DNA from 3 places in the Aeribacillus sp. FSL M8-0254 genome. Region 3 is predicted to be linked to each of the others. Evidence: a T-box and tRNA genes for the amino acid it is inferred to sense, from the RefSeq annotation. Region 3 holds a T-box; the other regions hold tRNA genes.

Region 1 (6,372 bases), 2.5 Mb from region 3:
CTTGAGACTCATTCTTCGGCGTTAGAGGACGAAAACGGGGGTGAAGAAGATGAGTGATTTCCTCCAAGAAAGGAAAATCTTTTTTTATTGTTTAATCGTTTTACTGTTTTTGCTTATTGGCGTTGTGTATATGTATACGGTAAAGCCTTTGAAAGACGATGTTGCGCTTGCACAGTTAGATGCCAATCAGCTTGAAGTGGAAATGAAGCAATTGGAAGCACAATTGAATAAAAGTAAAACGGATAAGGAAGAAAATACTGCTCAATTAGAGAAAAAAATGCCGTTAAGCCGCAATATGGATCAGCTGCTGCTTGATTTACAGGAAGCGGAATACGTCAGCGGCAGCCAAATCCAGAACATTTCCTTTCAGGATGAGCAAACGCTGTCTGAATCGGAATTATTATCGGAAAACAATAAAACAGATACGAACAATACGAACGAAAATAAGGAGCAAAATGAATCAACCGAAATGGAGTCTGCAACTAATCAATCTGAAAATGAAAGTGCAAATGCTCCGTCTAATCAAAGCGAAAACCAATCAGCTTCCAACGAATCGACAAAGGAAGATAAATATAAAAACGTGAAGCTAATAACCTTCAATCTGTCGGTTGTTTCACCAGATTTCAAACATTTTTTACAATTCCTACAAGAAATAGAAAAATTGGAGCGAATCACCCGAGTGGACGTCCTTTCATTCACAAAACCGGGAGAAAAGGAGCTTTTAGAGGACGAAACGAATCAAACCATTACAATGGAAATTCAATTAACTACTTTTTATTTTGATTCAGCAGATAAAAGTCATTCATCAGAAACAAATAAGGAATCGCAAAATGGTAAAAACAGCCCTAAATACTAATGTACGAGGAGTTTGGCAATGGTTTTCGTTTACCTTTTTTTCTTTGTTATCGGAATCATTTTCGGGTCTTTTTTTAATGTTGTCGGTCTTCGCGTCCCGAAAAAACGCTCAATCGTTCAGCCGAGGTCGCACTGCCCGCATTGTGGCCATTTCTTATCCTGGTATGAATTAATACCCATCTTTTCATATGTGCTTCAGAAAGGAAAATGCCGCAGCTGCCGTGTACCGATTTCGGCTATTTACCCCGTGATGGAGCTGTTTACAGGTTTACTATTTGTTTTTAGTTTTTATAAAATTGGATTTAGCAAGGAGCTTTTAGTAGCACTACCCTTTGTTTCACTCCTGATCATTATTACGGTGAGTGATTTATCTTACAAATTGATTCCGAATCGAATTTTAATCTTTTTCTTCGTTCTATTTGTTCTCCTGCGGACCTGGATTCCGCTTCATCCTTGGTATGATTCGATAATTGGAATGACTGTCGGTTTTATCCTTCTTTATTTCATTGCCATTGTAAGCAATGGCGGAATGGGAGGCGGAGATATTAAACTATTTGCTGTTTTAGGATATGCTTTAGGTCTTAAAGGAGTTTTATTAGCTTTTTTCCTGTCTACCTTGATTGGTGCATTATTCGGTTTATTTGGCATCATCACGAAACAATTAAGCCGTAAATCGGCGATACCATTCGGACCTTTCATAAGTATTGGAGCCGTGCTTTCATATTTTTATGAAACGGAAATTTTCCATTGGTATATTCAGTTAATCATATAATGGACAAAAGAGAACAGGTCTGACTTTTCTTTTGATATGAAGCCAAAGTATTTTTAACAGCTATCCTAGCGAGCTAAACGGCCTTTTCAAAATCTTTACAATGGTGATAATGCCATCCATAACAACGATAAATGTTAATTAATCGGTTACACGCTCTCTTTTCTTGTTGAATATATAAACACTCAAAGCTTGCAGAAGGAATATATACGCTAAATATATGGCAATGGAAAATACTATGTTATATCCCTTATCAATTCCCGAAGACGGCAAATGAAAATAAGAAGAAATATCTAAATGATTGAATATAACGTAATCAAAAACAGCAAATTTACGCAGAAATGCAAAAACCGCAATTTTTGCAATCTCCACAACAAAAAGTATGGTAAAAATAAACATATACTTTTTGAATAGAACAGCCAAAAACATAGATCATGTTACATAAAAAATTGCGGTATAGGACTTCGCAATAAGTAATAACAATGCATGATAAAAAATATCATGATGAAATCCATAAAGTATGATAACGATTATGCTAGTCGATAATACAATGATTCCGTTGCAAATAAATACGAACAAATAAGAAGCGTATATTTTATGTAAAATCATTTTACGGGTGCTTTTATTTTTTTCAAAAACTCCATCTTTCATGATTGAAGCAGCAGAGCAAAAAATATAATATAGCAAGGCAATTAGGGCAATGATATCGACAGAGAAGCTTTGGAAAATCAATGACTCCGATTCTTCCGATAAAGCATCCTGTACAGACTTCATATTCTCATTGCTAAGTATGAAATATTGCAGTCCGCATCCTATCCTGAAAACAAAATTTGGCAAAAAACAACCCCCACCTAGCCTTTGGAATATAATTTCCAAAGGAAGGTATTAAAGTTTATATATGGTTTAATTCCCTTATGCACCCACTTTTTCTAACTTCACTTCGTACCCTAACCCCTCTAATTTCTTCACCGTTTGACGCACGATCTTTGCTTCCCGTTGACGATCCCAATAGTCTGCCCCTAATTCTTTATACGGTTCCTTCCGAGTTAACAGGTAATAGATGATTTCTAATATCGTTCGTCCAACTGCCATACTCGCTCGATTCGCCCCTCTTCTTGCGGCTATGCGGTGATATTTCGCGGATAAATACGTATCCTTCTTTCTCGCGGCGGCACGGGCACATTCTACTAAACACGCTCTCAGCTTCTTGTTCCCTTTCCTCGTTCGGCTTGATAACCGTTTCCCCGCACTCTCGTAGTTTCCTGGTGCCATGCCTGCCCACGATGCCAGATGGCTCGCTGATGCAAAGCGACTCATATCGGTTCCGATTTCCGCCAAAATTTGTTCCGCACTTTTCCGCCCGACTCCCGGAATCGTATCTAAGAGCTCCAGCGCTTCTTCAAAAGGGCGCGTTCTCTCCTCGATCTCCTGATCTAATCGCGCAATCGCTTCATCTAGGTATTCCACATGCCGCCATTGTTCGGCTAACATCATCCGTTGATGAGGGCCGATTACCCCGTGTAATGCGCGCTGGAGTTCTTCCACTTTTTGTTTCAATTTCCCTTTTGCGAGCTGAGCGATGACCATCGGATCGTTTTTCCCTTCGATCAACGCACGAATCATTTTTCGTGCCGATGCCCCATTGATATCGGAAACAACGGACGACAACTTGATGTTCGCTCCTTCCAATACTTTTTGAATCCGATTCAATTCCCGCGCTCTTTCTTCGATCAAACTGCGACGATATCGAACGAGTTCTCGCAGTTCTCGTTGGGCTCGGTCCGGAATATAACTTCCTTTCAACAATCCATGGCGAAGCAAGTTGGCGATCCACTCGGCATCCTTCATATCCGTCTTCCGTCCAGGAACTGCTTTAATATGCCGGGCATTGACGACAAGCGTTTCGATTTGTTCGAGTTCGAGCAAATTGTACAACGGTTTCCAGTACACGCTTGTCGATTCCATCGCCACGTGCGTCACCCCTTTTTCTTTCAACCAGTTCACAAACTCCAGCAATTCATCGGTCATGGTACCGAATGTTCGTATTTCTTTTCCTTCAGGGGTGATGGTACAAGCGGTAATGGATTTTTTATGCACGTCTACTCCACAACAACGTTCATATAATACCTTCATCGCTTTCCCTCCCTGCTTCATTTCATCTTCAGCTGGTGCAGTAGCCTATGACGAAGCATTCTATCCTGCGTGCTTCCCAACTCGGGAGCGACATTCCGTGGTGCACCAGGCTACTGGGGTCCGTCTATCTTTCGGACTCTTGCGTACCATAGATGCATCGACCTCATGACCCCAGCTGCAAGGAGTTATTTCGACAATATTCGTTTTCATCCTTCCGATGGTGCCGAATTTTTTTCGGCATGGGGGTCTATCATGATTGCAGCAAGTATAACATAAATTGGTTTGTGATGAGAAAAATACATTTTTATTTCATTACCCATTTTCCTATCCTCTCATATATTCAAGAATGAAGAAAATTTTATCCAAGTTCCTCTGAATCGTTTTTTATAGTGAATTGAAATTAATGAATAAAACTAGAGCATTTATTACGATTAAAAACATACACAATAATAGCGCCTTTTTGGAATCGATGATATTTTTTTTAACAATGATGAATATATATATTACGTTTACAATAATCGTTATGAAAATTTTTGCGTATATATTCGTTGAAATATTGTAAACATACTCTTGATGAATAAAGTTTGAGATAATGATCGTAATGGAAAATGGCAAATATCCATTGCCTTTTTCCAAAGGCTTGTCCAATCTTTTTGACTAATATATAACTTGCCTGGTGAAATAACTTTTCTTTACTGGTAATAACACATGAAAATGTGGATGATATGTATGTTCTTCATGATTTTTCGTGATTTCTAAAGCTCGAAAATACCCAAGGACGGCTGCATCAAATCGCTTGTACTTCGTCAAACGATTAAACCCCTTCATCATATCGGAAATCGTTTGGCGAAGCTCTCCTCCCTCGACATTCCGAACTGTCAGTGTGAGAAATAACCAAGCACAATGATATCGCCGATTGGCTTCCTCAACAATCAATTTATTGTGATATGCAATTTTTAACGACCTGCGCCAGGCATGTCCATTTTTCATGGGCAATAAAAAAACCTTAGGAATCTCCCTAAGGTTCAGCGGATTATTGGAATTGGTTGTATGAATAAATATTTGGATGGAGCCTAGCGGGATCGAACCGCTGACCTCCTGCGTGCAAAGCAGGCGCTCTCCCAGCTGAGCTAAGGCCCCTTTAAATTCCTGGTCGGGAAGACAGGATTCGAACCTGCGACCCCATGGTCCCAAACCATGTGCTCTACCAAGCTGAGCTACTTCCCGTATATGGCGCGCCCGAGAGGAGTCGAACCCCTAACCTTTTGATCCGTAGTCAAACGCTCTATCCAATTGAGCTACGGGCGCAAATATGGTGCCGAGGACCGGACTTGAACCGGTACGGTAGTCACCTACCGCAGGATTTTAAGTCCTGTGCGTCTGCCAATTCCGCCACCCCGGCAGAGAAAAGCGGAAGACGGGATTCGAACCCGCGACCCCCACCTTGGCAAGGTGGTGTTCTACCACTGAACTACTTCCGCATATGATGCGGGTGGAGGGACTTGAACCCCCACGCCATAAAGGCGCTAGATCCTGATTCTAGTGCGTCTGCCAATTCCGCCACACCCGCGTCAAAATGGTGAGCCATGGAGGATTCGAACCTCCGACCCTCTGATTAAAAGTCAGATGCTCTACCGACTGAGCTAATGGCTCATAAAAAATTTTTTTCTCCTAATCCATTTTTCATTTGTCAGATGTCCCTTCCTCTGCCAGTCTTTTCGAGGATGTTGGATGCGTCGGGACAACTCGTCGCTTATTCGATGAAGCCTTGCTCGTTGCACTACCGACTGAGCTAATGGCTCATAAAAAATTTTTTTCTTCTAATCCATTTTTCATTTGTCAGATGTCCCTTCCTCTGCCAGTCTTTTCGAGGATGTTGGATGCGTCGGGACAACTCGTCGCTTATTCGATGAAGCCTTGCTCGTTGCTCTACCGACTGAGCTAATGGCTCATAAAAAACTTATTCTTCTAATTCATTTTAAATTTGTCAGATGTCCCTTCCTCTGCCAGTCTTTTCGAGGATGTTGGATGCGTCGGGACAACTCGTCGCTTATTCGATGAAGCCTTGCTCGTTGCACTACCTGCTGAGCAATGGCTCATGATCAAAAATATTTTTTCAGCTGTCTCTTCTGTCTTAACTATTGGGAAAACGATCAATGACATCAGGGCAAAACAACCTGCCACAAATTTGATGAAGCATTGCTTGTCTGACAACTGATTGAAAGACATATTCATAATAAAACAACTAAAATGATGCCGGCGAGAGGAATCGAACCCCCAACCTACTGATTACAAGTCAGTTGCTCTGCCAATTGAGCTACACCGGCATAATAACAACTTCAATACTCAGTTTTTTCCTTTGCTTAAATTGTTATTCCAATGAAAGTAAGCTTGCTTAAGAAGAATCTCAATGTAGTACGCTGAAGTATAATCAAAGAAGACAGAACATGCTCTCCAATTGAGCTGCACGAGCATGCAAGATGGTGGAGGATGACGGGATCGAACCGCCGACCCCTTGCTTGTAAGGCAAGTGCTCTCCCAGCTGAGCTAATCCTCCTAAAAACAATTAAATAAAGGCAGCCTGGCAGCGTCCTACTCTCACAAGGGACAAACCC
Region 2 (6,372 bases), 2.5 Mb from region 3:
TACTATCAGTTACTTCACTAATTCCCACAGCAGCGCGATGGCGTGTGCCGAGCTCCTTCGATATAAACGGACTTTCGGAAAGCGGCAAATAACAAGCAGCAGCGGACACTTGATCTTTTTGTATAATAACTGCACCATCATGCAAAGGGGTATTAGGAATAAAAATATTAATTAAAAGTTCAGCAGAAATATGGGCATTTAGCGGTATACCGGTCTCAACATAATCCTCCATTCCTATTTTTCGTTCAATCGAAATGAGAGCACCGATTCTCCTTTTCGCCATATACTCAACAGCTTTTGCTATTGCTTCGGTCATGTTTGTTTGCCCATCATCTTCCTGGCTAGCTGCCCTTGCAAATAGACGCCCCCTTCCTAATTGCTCAAGGGCTCTGCGAAACTCCGGCTGGAAAATAATGATGATAGCCAAAAAACCCCAAATCAACACTTGGTCCATTAACCACTGCAAAGTATTCAAGCCTAAATATTGGCTTAACACTTTAACGATAATGATTACGATAATTCCTTTTAAAAGCTGAACAGCTTTCGTTCCACGAATCACCATAATCAATTTATAGATAACGAACCAAACGAGGAGAATATCAATGACATCTGTGAGGTAATGCAAAAGAGAAAAATCCCCTAAGGTCATATTGTTTTCCTCCAATAGTTCATCAAATCGCGATTGATCTATTCTAATCAAACTTCTAGGTTTGAAAATCTCTCTAATCAAAATTCCACTTTATTATATCATAACTTTTCCTAAATGCACTTAAACATAAAAATAGACCATCCTACTAAAGATGGCCTATTGTTTAAAAACCTCTGACAGAGTCGATTTTACTTCATACCACAGCCACTCAAACAATTCGTTTATTTCCTCAACCTCTCCGGTAACTTGACCGGCAGAAGCCAAATATTGGTCTCCGTTAATCACCGTTACATTTCCTTCAACTTTTCCTTCTATTTTAATATCACCGTTTTTAACAGTAATATCACCTTTCACCGTTTCTCCTTCAGGCACAATAACAGTACGGTTGTCAACAACCAAATTATCATACTTTGTTACGCTGAATTGGCTTTCTTCATAAGAAGCAAATAAACTTCCAGTCATTAGAATAACAAATAGTGCAGCGGCTGAAAAGAAAGGATGATTTCGGAACCAGCGTCTAGTTGAGACCGTACGCTTTTCTTTTGGCAGTTTTTCTAACACCTTTTGCGTAAAATCTGCCGGTGCTTCAACATGTGAGATACTCTTGACAAACGCTACAGCTTTTTCCAATTCTTGATAATGTGCCTTGCAATCCTCACAGGATTGCAAGTGTTTTTTTAACTCACGACCTTCATCCTCATGCAAATCCCCGTCCAAATACTTATGGATCATCTCCACTACATGCTTAGGACATTTCATCTTACTCACCCCAATCACAAATGCCTTAATTGTTTGCGTAAAGCCTCCCGTCCCCGGTGTATTCTTGTTTTAACTGTTCCGACTGGAAGTTCCAATATCTCTGCGATTTCTTGCAAGGATAGCTCCTCAATATATCTCAATACGATGACTGATCGATATTTATCTGGCAGTTTTAAAATTTCTTTTTGAATCGTTTCTTGCAGTTCAATTGCTTCAACTTCTTTTTCAGGCATTGCAATATCAGATGATACTTGGGAGTACATTGTTAAGCCATCAGTCCCCGCAACTTCTGCATCTAAATAATAGTCCGGTTTCTTTTTCCGAATACGATCAATCGATAAATTGGTTGCAATCCGATAAATCCATGTAGAAAATTTTTTGTTCATATCAAATGAATGGATGTTCATATACACTCTTATAAATGCTTCCTGTGCTATGTCCTCAGCTTCATGGGCGTTTCCCAGCATTCGATAACAAAGTTGAAAAATTTTATCTTTATATAATTCAACAACTTCTGCAAATGCATTTTGGTCGCCTTTTTTAATTTGTTTGATCTTTTTATTTATAAATTCTTCCATTTTTCTACCTCCGCAGTTGCGGGTACATCATGATACGAATTCGTTCCCCAAAGGTTTCATTTTTTTATACATCTATTCTAGCAAATTTTAGGAATTTATGTTTTCATCTGCAAGAAAAATTTTTTCCTTTTGTAGCAAAAACCTTTCTTATTCCCATTTCTGGGCTTTTTATAAAGAAACGTCCAACTTGTCATAATGAAAAATGACATTACAAATTTTTTCAGAGGGGTTGCACCTCACGCCGCGTTAGGTATTATGATCACAATAGGTTTATAAAGATAAGTATTTTGGGGGCGATGTTAAAATGAAGGAAGAGACTTACTTTACGATTGGCGAATTTTCTAAAAAGACGGGAACAACAATCCGAACATTGCATTATTATGATCAAATTGGACTGCTCAAACCGAAAAAAAATCCTCGTTCTGGACACCGATTATACTCTGCTCATGATGTATTGACACTTCAAAAAATAGTCAGTCTTAAATTTTTAGGATACAGTTTAGAACAAATCAAAGAGTTAATGAATGAAACCAACTTCGATTTAAACTTAAAGGAAACTTTACAGTTCCAAAAAGAAGCGCTTGAAGAACGAAAGGAACATATTGAAGAAGTGCTCAAAGCCATTAAACGAATTCTCACGATTTTAGAAGAAGAAAAAGAAGTGGATAGCAATGTTTTAATGAGTCTTATTCAGAGCATACAAACAGAAAAAGAACAGCGCAAATGGTTAGAACATTATACATCAAAAGAAGTAGCTGAAAAGCTTTTTGATCAGCCTGAAGAGGTAATGATCTCCCTTGACAAAGAATACATCCAATTATCCCAAGAAACAAAAAGATTGGCAGGAAGACCTGTCGATGATCCTGAGGTAGAAGCGTTAGTCGAAAAATATATGAAAACAATATTAGAATTTATCGGAAAAGAATTAATTAGTGCTATCGGGAATTTAGATGAAGCTGAAATTAAAACTTTTGAAAATAAATTGCCATCTCCATTTACACAGGAGGAAGAGGAGTGGCTTCAGCAAGTGATGGAACATTATGCGATGAAAGCTGGGTTTCTCCAAGATGAAAATATTGACCGACTTTAGGCAAATGAAAAAACTTCACCTCCCCTTTTCCAATTGGGGAGGTCATTTTTTATCTTTGAATTACAGGATGATGGATATTCATTCAGCTCCCATTTTCCCGAAACCTTCCCCAAATTTTATCGAGTGAAGTGTTCCACCGGAAGCCCAATTATCTCTCTCATATTCATCGAAAACTACTGTAACCCATTCTTCTTTCACGTTTAGTATTTGCGCTGCTGCTTTTGTTATTGCCTCAGTAAACTGCTGTTTCTGTTCTGCGGTTCTTCCTTTAGCCAGCTTTACGTTGATAAAAGGCATCGAATCACAACTCCTTTAAGCCGTTTGAATTTATAAATGGTGTCGAAATTTATTCGTCCTCATCCGGATCTGTGCTATTTCAAAAAATGAAACAAGACAGAAGTTTGTCGATATACTTCGTCACAACACCCGTAAAAACCTTTGCTGGGCAGTCCATTATGCAAAATGTTTTACACAAATCATCCTCTACAGAAACAATCTTCTGGAAAAGAGACTAATTTTTAAAATCAACCAAAAAATCATGGTTCCATTTCGGAACAACCGCATTACCAATCCTAAAAGGAAAAATACAATTCGCCTTCAATGGTATATCCAAATTTAAAAGGCTGTTATGGGACTAAAAAGGAGAATGCTCCTACATATCATTATTTTGAGATTCAAAAGCGAGGATTAGATATAATCGAAGGGATTAGTAACATTTTCAAATCGAGTAGGAGGGAGCGATTAACTCCCGTCCTCTCACACCACCGTACGTACGGTTCCGTATACGGCGGTTCAATTAAGATAATTGACGCAAGTCTTTATAACTTCCGTGAATAGCTGTTCTCTTTATGCCAGTGGTCACTCCACCCTCCAAGAGGTCTCCCACGGGATTCACCGCTTCCTCCCTCAAGTGAGGTACTACGTTTCCTGTGTTCATCATGACTCACTGAATGCCAAGGGCTATTCTCTCTTAATTGTTCGGTCCTTCTTAGTTGTTCTAGACCAACTAATACTATGACCTCTGCTGACTTCTGACGGTTCAGCTACTTATCACTAAGTAGGTTATGAAGAGTATTTCACCTATCCGCCAGACCTCCCCGGGTAAGTACATGCACTTTCACTGGGGCAGCGAAACTACAAAAGCACTGCAAATAGCGCCTCCCCGGGTAAATACATGCACTTTCACACCATCTATCCGCCTCATTTACTCGATATGACCTTCGACAGAAAGAGCTTTGTTTTGTTTGGCAAACTCACTCAATCATACCTAGCCTTATATGAGGTTCGTGTTCCTCGGACCGGTGTTTTGCCTCCAGCTTCCTTCAGATTCCGCGTCACCACGGACACCCTTTCGTTGAGCTAACCTCTACTTCTGTCTTCGGGGTTCGGGACTTACACCCTATAGTTCATGTACATGCCGGGCGCACATAAAAAAAATCCTGACAATTTCTTGTCAGGAATTAAGTTCATCTCATTTTATAAAATTTTCCCTATTGAATTTAAAAGCGGAAGACGGGACTCGAACCCGCGACCCCCACCTTGGCAAGGTGGTGTTCTACCACTGAACTACTTCCGCACAAATGGTGAGCCATGGAGGATTCGAACCTCCGACCCTCTGATTAAAAGTCAGATGCTCTACCGACTGAGCTAATGGCTCATAAAAAAATTTTTTCTTCTAATCCATTTTTCATTTGTCAGATGTCCCTTCCTCTTCCTGATCTTTCGAGGATGTTAGATGCGTCGGGACAACTCGTCGCCTATTCGATGAAGCCTTGCTCGTTGCTCTACCGACTGAGCTAATGGCTCGTAAAAAAATTTTTTTCTTCTAATCCATTTTTCATTTGTCAGATGTCCCTTCCTCTTCCTGATCTTTCGAGGATGCTGGATGCGTTGGGACAACTCGTTGCTTATTCGACGAGGCTTCGCCCTTTGTAAAATCTAGTTAAATCTTACTTTCTATCTAACATTTTTACAAAAAAAAGAACAGACATGAACTGTCTTTTTATAATAAATGGCTGGGCTAGCTGGATTCGAACCAGCGCATCACGGAGTCAAAGTCCGTTGCCTTACCGCTTGGCTATAGCCCAATATCACCATTCATCTCTTGACTAATTATATTGTACCAATAAAAAAATCACTTTATACAACATTTTGTTGTTTAATGTGATTTCAATGTTTCATAACATTCTTCGGCATGGTGGAGGGGGACGGATTCGAACCGCCGAACCCTAAGGGAGCGGATTTACAGTCCGCCGCGTTTAGCCACTTCGCTACCCCTCCGATTATTAAAAATGCCGGCGAGAGGAATCGAACCCCCAACCTACTGATTACAAGTCAGTTGCTCTACCAATTGAGCTACACCGGCGCAATAAATACTTTAGATCACACTCAGTTTTTACCTTTGTTTAAATTGTTATGCCAGCCTCATAAAACTTGCTTAAGAAAAGCTTGTTTAGTACATGGTGGAGGATGACGGGATCGAACCGCCGACCCCTTGCTTGTAAGGCAAGTGCTCTCCCAGCTGAGCTAATCCTCCATGGTGACCCGTACGGGATTCGAACCCGTGTTACCGCCGTGAAAGGGCGGTGTCTTAACCACTTGACCAACGGGCCATTTCATTTTCATAACTTAATGACAACCGACATTTGACATTTTAGCACATGGCATAGATAGAAATCAAGAAAAGATTTGCTTTTGAAAAGCTTCCAACCGGGCTCGAACCGGTGACCTCTTCCTTACCATGGAAGTGCTCTACCAACTGAGCTATGGAAGCATGGCTCCGCAGGCAGGATTCGAACCTGCGACCGTTCGGTTAACAGCCGAATGCTCTACCACTGAGCTACTGCGGAATATTTTAATAAACCATATTTTGGTTCACATACAGCTCAATCAGTATATCAAAATGATTTCAAAAGAATGTACTCTTGTATGGTTCTCTACAATAAGCCCAGCTTTCAAAAAGAATTTAAAGGCAGCCTGGCAGCGTCCTACTCTCGCAAGGGACAAACCCTCACTACCATCGGCGCTGAAGAGCTTAACTTCCGTGTTCGGGATGGGAACGGGTGTGACCTCTTCGCCATTGCCACCAAGCAGCCTTTTCTGTTTTCCTTCCTGTTGTCAAATGACATCGGAATGTCATTCTTTCAAAACTAGATAACGTTTCTTTCACGAATAGATGCTCTTACTTGGTTAAGTCCTCGATCGATTAGTATCCGTCAGCTCCACGTGTCACCACGCTTCCACCTCGGACCTATCTACCTCGTCATCTTCAAGGGATCTTACTCGCTTTTCGCGAT
Region 3 (6,372 bases):
TCAAAATAACGATCAATCACCGGCTTTAAAGCTTTCATTTCCAAAAATGCTTCTTTAAAATTACCCTCTTTTTGCAATTTTACAAAATTTTCTTCAAGCCGTAAATACGCTTGATACAATGTTTTTTCTTCTTCCTTCTCGAACAGGTCTTCTTTAATATTGCCCTCTTGGCCCTTAGACGAGATGTTGACAACACGAGACAGCGATTCAATTACTTCTTTAAAGTCACCCTTTTGGCTTTCTTCTGACAGAACGGCAGCCCGCTCAAAATATGCATTAACTTCATGGTAATTGGATTGTAATACCGATTCAATTATATCATGGCGGACATTTTCTTCATGAAGCGCAAATTTGACTCTCATTTGGAAGAACGACAGCAATTCTTTTCTCAAATTGTCTTTATTTTCTAAACCATATACATTTATAGCAAGGTCGAACAATTCCTCCAATTCAAGCCGCCATTGTTTGGCTCGAAGAATTTGAACAATGCCGCTTGCCTGTCTTCTTAATGCATACGGATCTTGTGAGCCAGTTGGAATCAAACCGATCGAAAAAAATCCTGCAATTGTATCCAGCTTGTCCGCAAGCCCTACAATGGCTCCGCTCAACGTTTCAGGCGTCTTGTCGGAAGCATGCCGCGGCATATAATGCTCATTTATTCCTTTTGCAACCTCTTCCTGTTCACCCTTTAAAAGAGCGTATTTTTCTCCCATAATTCCTTGAAGCTCAGGAAATTCATAAACCATTTGCGTAACAATGTCAAATTTGCAAATGGAAGCAGTCCGTTTAATATAAGCTTTCTCCTCATTGGAGCATTCAAGCTTTTCGCTAAGCTTTTCTGATAATTTTACAATTCGGCGAACCTTGTCACCGATGGAGCCCAGTTCTTCATGAAAAACAATTTTTTCAAGCTTCTCCAGTGCGGTATCGATGGCAAGCTTTTTGTCTTCTTCGTAGAAGAAATTTGCATCGGAAAGTCTTGCCCGAAGGACCTTTTCATTCCCCTTGGCAATCGTTTCAATGTTTTGATCATTCCCGTTTTTTACGGTAACAAAAAACGGAAGCAGCTTTCCATCTTTATTTTTGACAGGAAAATATCGCTGATGCTCCTTCATCGTCGTCACTAACACTTCTTCAGGCAATGTTAAAAACTGGTCTTCGAATGAACCGTACAGGGCGGTCGGATATTCCACCAAGTTTGTAACTTCCTCGAGCAAATCTTCATCAACAGGGATGATCCAGTTTTCCTTTCTTTCCAGTTCCTCCAGCTGTTGAATGATCATTTGTTTTCGTTTTTCATAATCGGCGACAACAAACTGGTTCAACAAAGTATTTTCATAATCGCGTGGAGTGGAAATTTCCGCTTTCGTTCCTAAAAAGCGATGGCCATACGTAACATTTCCTGTCGGAACATCGGTAATGGAAAACGGAATGATGTCTTGTCCAAATAAGACAACTAACCATTGGATCGGACGGATATAGCGAAGATTCCAATTTCCCCAACGCATATTTTTCGGAAAATGGATGGTTTGAATAATCTCTTCTAACCCAGGGAGCAGTTCTTTCGTTTCTTTCCCTTTTTGAAATGTTTGAACAAAAGCGTACTCAACACCGTTTACTTCTTTAAAGGATATGTCGTTTGTGGAAGCTCCTTGGCTCCGTGCAAAGCCTAACGCTGCTTTTGTCCAATTTCCATTCTCATCAACCGCAATCTTTTTTGCCGGTCCTTTTGCTTCGCCAAGCAAATCTTCCTGTTTTTCATTTACATCCTCTACAAGGACGGCAAGACGTCTAGGAGTTGAATATTTTTTTATTTTGGCGTAAGAAATGCGATGTTCATCCAGCCAAGCTCCTACTTTGTCAGCCAGCTGATCAATCGAAGACAGGATGACGCCGGCAGGCATTTCTTCAAGCCCGATTTCGATAAGTAAATCCCGTTTATTCATGATTTTCGGCCCCCTTGTTTTTCAGCATTGGAAAACCGAGTTTTTCCCGTTCTTCATAAAACGTTTTGGCAACTTTTCTTGCCAGCTTTCTCACTCTGCCAATATATCCGGTTCGTTCTGTAACAGAAATAGCTCCTTTTGCGTCAAGCAAATTAAATGTGTGCGAGCATTTTAAAACGTAGTCGTACGCTGGATGAACGAGACCTAATTCCATCTGTCTGTGCGCTTCTTTTTCATACGTATTAAACAGTTCAAATAGCATGTTTGTATCGGATGTTTCGAACGTATACTTGGAATGCTCATATTCAGGCTGATAAAAAATGTCCCGATATGTAAATCCGTTTGTCCATTCAAGGTCAAATACATTTTCTTTTTCTTGAATATAAGACGCCAAACGCTCTATTCCATAAGTTATTTCAACAGAAATCGGTTTGCATTCCAGTCCTCCGACCTGCTGAAAATACGTGAATTGAGTAATTTCCATTCCGTCAAGCCAAACTTCCCAGCCAAGCCCTGCGCAGCCGAGAGAAGGATTTTCCCAGTTATCTTCCACAAAGCGGATGTCATGTTCAAGCGGATCAATTCCAAGAGCCTTTAATGAATCTAAATAAATTTCTTGTATGTTTTTCGGAGACGGCTTCATAATGACTTGGAATTGATGGTGTTGATAAAGGCGGTTCGGATTTTCCCCATACCTTCCGTCAGCAGGTCTTCTTGACGGCTCCACATAAGCAACATTCCATGGTTCTGGCCCGATGGAGCGAAGAAATGTGTATGGGCTCATGGTTCCGGCACCTTTTTCTACATCATATGCCTGCATCAAAATACATCCATGATCGGCCCAATGCTTTTGCAGCGTCAAAATCATTTCTTGAATGTTCATTCATCATGCACCTCCACAATTAAGTTATGTTCGAACAAAATAAAAACCGTCCCTAATGCAACAAAGTTGCATAGGGACGGGATGACCCGCGGTTCCACCCTATTTGCTGAAAAACGTTTCAGCCTCTCGTAAACCGTTATTGCTCTGGAACGCCGTTCCCTGCATCCTCATACCTTAGCTCGCACCATCCTAAGGTCGCTTTCTATGAAGATTGCAGGTACTCTTTTCCTTCATCGCATTTTATTATTCAATTTGACATGTATCATTTCCGCTCATTACATGACGTTAAATCGCTTTTTCTAACAGCATGAGGGGGGATAAATCCTTCATTTGAAAGGTTTCACATCCATGTATATGGTTTACAACATTTCTTTTAAACTGTCAAGCTGATTTAAAAATTTTTTCGATTTCAGCGATAAACCTGCATATTCCTGATAATATTGATCAAGAACAAATCTCAGTTCTTTTTTTGTCTCAGCGGAGACGGATATTTGACCAATGCGGTTTAAGTCAATAGAATAAAACAGCCGCAACAGCTTCACTGTCTTCTGAGAAATATTGAGCCTGTAAGGATCTTTTTCAAAACAGCGGCTGCAAATCAATCCGTTTTCTTTTAATGAAAAATGAAACGGTCCGTTTGTTTCGCCGCTTACTGCACATTTGTTTAATTCGGGATATAAACCGAGAACGTTGAGCATCTTTATTTCAAATATATTGGTCAAAATTTCCGCATCCTTTTCTTCATTCAGCAGATGAAGTGTTTGAAATAAGAGCTCAAACAAAAAAGGGTTTCTGTCTTTTTCATCTGTTCCTTTATCAAGGAGCTCTACAATATATGAAGCATATGCAGTCAAAAAAATATTTTCCTTAATCTCTCTAAAAGCGGAAATGATTTCTCCTTGGCTTAAATTGCCCAATCCAGAAGATTGATGATACAAAAAATTTCCATACGTAAAAAGTTGGGTAACAGCTGCGAGGCGGCTGTTCGGTTTATTTGCGCCCCGTGCCATTACACCAACTTTCCCCAACTCCCTTGTATATATTGTAACAACTTTATTGGTCTCACCATATTCCGTTGTACGAATGACAATTCCTTCCGTTTTTACAAGCATTTCTCCACCATCCTATTGGATACAGCACTTCTAAACAGGGAGATCAACCTCAGTCCGCTCTTCTTCCTTCATTTGACAATCTTTCGTCCGCTCCTTTTCAAGCTCTTTAAAAAGGAGATATGTGTCAATATTACCTGTAAACGTGAATACTTTCCAGGTAAAATCTAACATATTGTCCCCACCTTTCTGTCGTTGTTCCTAAGCTATATCCAATTCATTGTTATCATAGCCTTTTTGACTCATTTTCATGTTTTGAAAATATTTCTAACTTCCTTCAAGTCAATTAATATTCGTCTTCCCTAAATCCAAAATCTCGCAATTGCGACAGGCGATTTCTCCAATCTTTTTGCACTTTGACCCACAGCTCTAAAAAGACTTTTGACCCGAGCAAGTTTTCAATGTCAACCCTTGCCCTTTTCCCAATTTCTTTCAACATTCTTCCTTGCTTCCCAATGATAATACCTTTTTGAGAGTTGCGTTCCACAACAATTGTTGCAGCTATATATACTGCATGGTTTTCTCTTTTTTCAATTGAATCAACAACAACTGCAACAGAATGCGGGATCTCTTCTCTTGTCAAATGCAATACTTTTTCGCGAACTAGTTCAGAAATGATAAAACGTTCCGGGTGATCTGTCACCTGATCACTAGGATAATATTGCGGACCTTCCGGCAAATACGCTTCAATTTGCCCTAGCAACGTTTCAATGTTGTTTCCTTGCAGGGCAGAAATTGGAACAATTTCCTGAAACTCGAACTTTTCCCTGTATTGGTCAATAAGCGGCAATAAATCATCAGGATGAACCCGATCGATTTTATTGACAACTAAAAATACAGGAGTATCGGTTTCCTTCAATCGTTCCATGATATATTCATCACCGCGGCCTAATCCTTCTTCAGCATTAATCATAAACAGAATTAGATCCACTTCTTTGAGCGTATTTTGAGCGACTTTCATCATAAAATCGCCCAATTTATGCTTTGGTTTATGAATACCGGGAGTGTCGATAAAAATAATTTGTGAGTTTTCCGTCGTATAAACCCCTTGTATTTTGTTTCTCGTTGTTTGAGGTTTATCGCTCATAATCGCAATTTTTTGACCGATTACACGGTTAATAAAAGTCGATTTGCCGACATTCGGACGGCCGATGATTGATACAAATCCTGATTTAAATTTTGTCTTATTCATGTAAATCCTCCGATGTAAATGCTTCTGGTAATAGTTGTTCAACTGTTAGCTCGTTATAGTCTCCGTTAAGATTCGCCAAAATCACCTTCATATTTTTAGGACAGAGCTCTGCTATGACTTGCCTGCAAGCGCCGCATGGCGATACAGGGCGCTTTGTATCCGCAACTATGGCAATAGCTGCGAATTCATTTTCACCTTCTGAAACCGCTTTATATACAGCAGTGCGCTCGGCACAATTGCACATGGAATAAGCTGCGTTTTCAATATTGCATCCTTTGTATACTTTTCCATCCTTTGTCAGAAGTGCTGCACCTACTTTAAATCGAGAGTAAGGTGCATAAGCAAATTCTCTTGCTCTTTTTGCTTCTTCAATCAGTTGATGGGAGTCCATAGCTTCCTTCCTTTCGTTTACGTTGCAGCTTATACTCATTATTTTACATCATTTTTCATTTAATTTCACGTTTATTTTTTCAGAAAATTCTACATTTTTCACGAAAAAACTTCAATTATTTTGGGGGCAAAAATGATGAATCCGATGACAACCGAAACGGCTGCATAAACCAATACTGCTCCTGCAGCTGCATCTTTTGCAGTTTTAAGCAGAGGATGAAATTCTTTCGACACAGCATCAGCGATTCGCTCAATGGCAGTATTGACCAGCTCTAAAGCTAACATTCCGCCAATTAATAGGAGAATGACAATCCATTCAATTAAGCTAATGTTGAAAAATAATCCGGCTGCGATCACGATGATCGCAGCTGTCACATGAATTCTAAAGTTCCGCTCGGATTGGAAGGCTGCAGCTATTCCTTGTACGGCAAAATAAAAGCTTTTCAACAAAGTCTTCATGTTTATCCTGTTCTTTTCAATCCAAATTTCTCTAAAATTTCCTTTTGCCTTGAAAACATTTTTTCTTCTTCTTCTTTTGTCATATGATCATAACCTAATAAATGCAAAAAGCCATGAACAGATAAAAATCCGAGCTCTCTCATAAATGAGTGGCCGTATTCTTCTGCTTGCTCTTTCGCTTTTTCTATTGAGATAATGATATCCCCTAAATGAGGGGGGAGATCAGCACCTTGGATCTCCACTTCATCTTCTCCTGTTTCTTCAAGCGCAAATGAAATCACATCTGTCGGCTGATCTTTTCCCCGGTAATCCCGATTGATCTCTTGAATGTCTTTATTAGTAACAAAGGTTATAGATACTTCCGAATCTTTGGGAACACGTTCTTCTAAAGCA

Evidence for each region. The T-box of region 3 lies ahead of glyQ (glycine--tRNA ligase subunit alpha). A T-box ahead of a tRNA ligase gene usually reads a tRNA of that ligase, here a tRNA-Gly.
Region 1: it has a tRNA-Gly gene. The T-box ahead of glyQ (glycine--tRNA ligase subunit alpha) is inferred to sense a tRNA for this amino acid. The anticodon was not compared.
Region 2: it has a tRNA-Gly gene. The T-box ahead of glyQ (glycine--tRNA ligase subunit alpha) is inferred to sense a tRNA for this amino acid. The anticodon was not compared.

The regions. Positions count from the first base shown of each region.
Region 1 covers NZ_JBBOZY010000001.1:98,205-104,576, reverse strand. The annotation lists gene NSQ44_RS00540 (PilN domain-containing protein) at 1-57, shown strand, start outside; gene NSQ44_RS00535 (hypothetical protein) at 50-856, shown strand; gene NSQ44_RS00530 (prepilin peptidase) at 875-1,627, shown strand; gene NSQ44_RS00525 (hypothetical protein) at 2,057-2,461, opposite strand; gene NSQ44_RS00520 (IS110 family transposase) at 2,537-3,757, opposite strand; gene NSQ44_RS00515 (protein rep) at 4,415-4,747, opposite strand; tRNA gene NSQ44_RS00510 (tRNA-Ala) at 4,825-4,897, opposite strand; tRNA gene NSQ44_RS00505 (tRNA-Pro) at 4,908-4,984, opposite strand; tRNA gene NSQ44_RS00500 (tRNA-Arg) at 4,989-5,065, opposite strand; tRNA gene NSQ44_RS00495 (tRNA-Leu) at 5,071-5,159, opposite strand; tRNA gene NSQ44_RS00490 (tRNA-Gly) at 5,167-5,238, opposite strand; tRNA gene NSQ44_RS00485 (tRNA-Leu) at 5,245-5,327, opposite strand; tRNA gene NSQ44_RS00480 (tRNA-Lys) at 5,335-5,410, opposite strand; tRNA gene NSQ44_RS00475 (tRNA-Thr) at 6,012-6,084, opposite strand; tRNA gene NSQ44_RS00470 (tRNA-Val) at 6,239-6,314, opposite strand; rRNA gene rrf (5S ribosomal RNA) at 6,337-6,372, opposite strand, start outside.
Region 2 covers NZ_JBBOZY010000001.1:184,124-190,495, reverse strand. The annotation lists gene cdaA (diadenylate cyclase CdaA) at 1-649, opposite strand, end outside; gene NSQ44_RS01055 (anti-sigma factor family protein) at 806-1,408, opposite strand; gene sigW (RNA polymerase sigma factor SigW) at 1,423-1,986, opposite strand; gene NSQ44_RS01045 (MerR family transcriptional regulator) at 2,291-3,076, shown strand; gene NSQ44_RS01040 (tautomerase family protein) at 3,155-3,373, opposite strand; tRNA gene NSQ44_RS01035 (tRNA-Gly) at 4,581-4,652, opposite strand; tRNA gene NSQ44_RS01030 (tRNA-Lys) at 4,658-4,733, opposite strand; tRNA gene NSQ44_RS01025 (tRNA-Gln) at 5,089-5,163, opposite strand; tRNA gene NSQ44_RS01020 (tRNA-Tyr) at 5,272-5,356, opposite strand; tRNA gene NSQ44_RS01015 (tRNA-Thr) at 5,369-5,441, opposite strand; tRNA gene NSQ44_RS01010 (tRNA-Val) at 5,537-5,612, opposite strand; tRNA gene NSQ44_RS01005 (tRNA-Glu) at 5,614-5,688, opposite strand; tRNA gene NSQ44_RS01000 (tRNA-Thr) at 5,777-5,849, opposite strand; tRNA gene NSQ44_RS00995 (tRNA-Asn) at 5,851-5,925, opposite strand; rRNA gene rrf (5S ribosomal RNA) at 6,051-6,166, opposite strand; rRNA gene NSQ44_RS00985 (23S ribosomal RNA) at 6,262-6,372, opposite strand, start outside.
Region 3 covers NZ_JBBOZY010000001.1:2,643,772-2,650,143, forward strand. The annotation lists gene glyS (glycine--tRNA ligase subunit beta) at 1-1,946, opposite strand, end outside; gene glyQ (glycine--tRNA ligase subunit alpha) at 1,939-2,829, opposite strand; T-box leader at 2,899-3,072, opposite strand; gene recO (DNA repair protein RecO) at 3,189-3,941, opposite strand; gene NSQ44_RS12865 (YqzL family protein) at 3,972-4,112, opposite strand; gene era (GTPase Era) at 4,225-5,130, opposite strand; gene NSQ44_RS12875 (cytidine deaminase) at 5,123-5,521, opposite strand; gene NSQ44_RS12880 (diacylglycerol kinase family protein) at 5,620-5,979, opposite strand; gene ybeY (rRNA maturation RNase YbeY) at 5,982-6,372, opposite strand, start outside.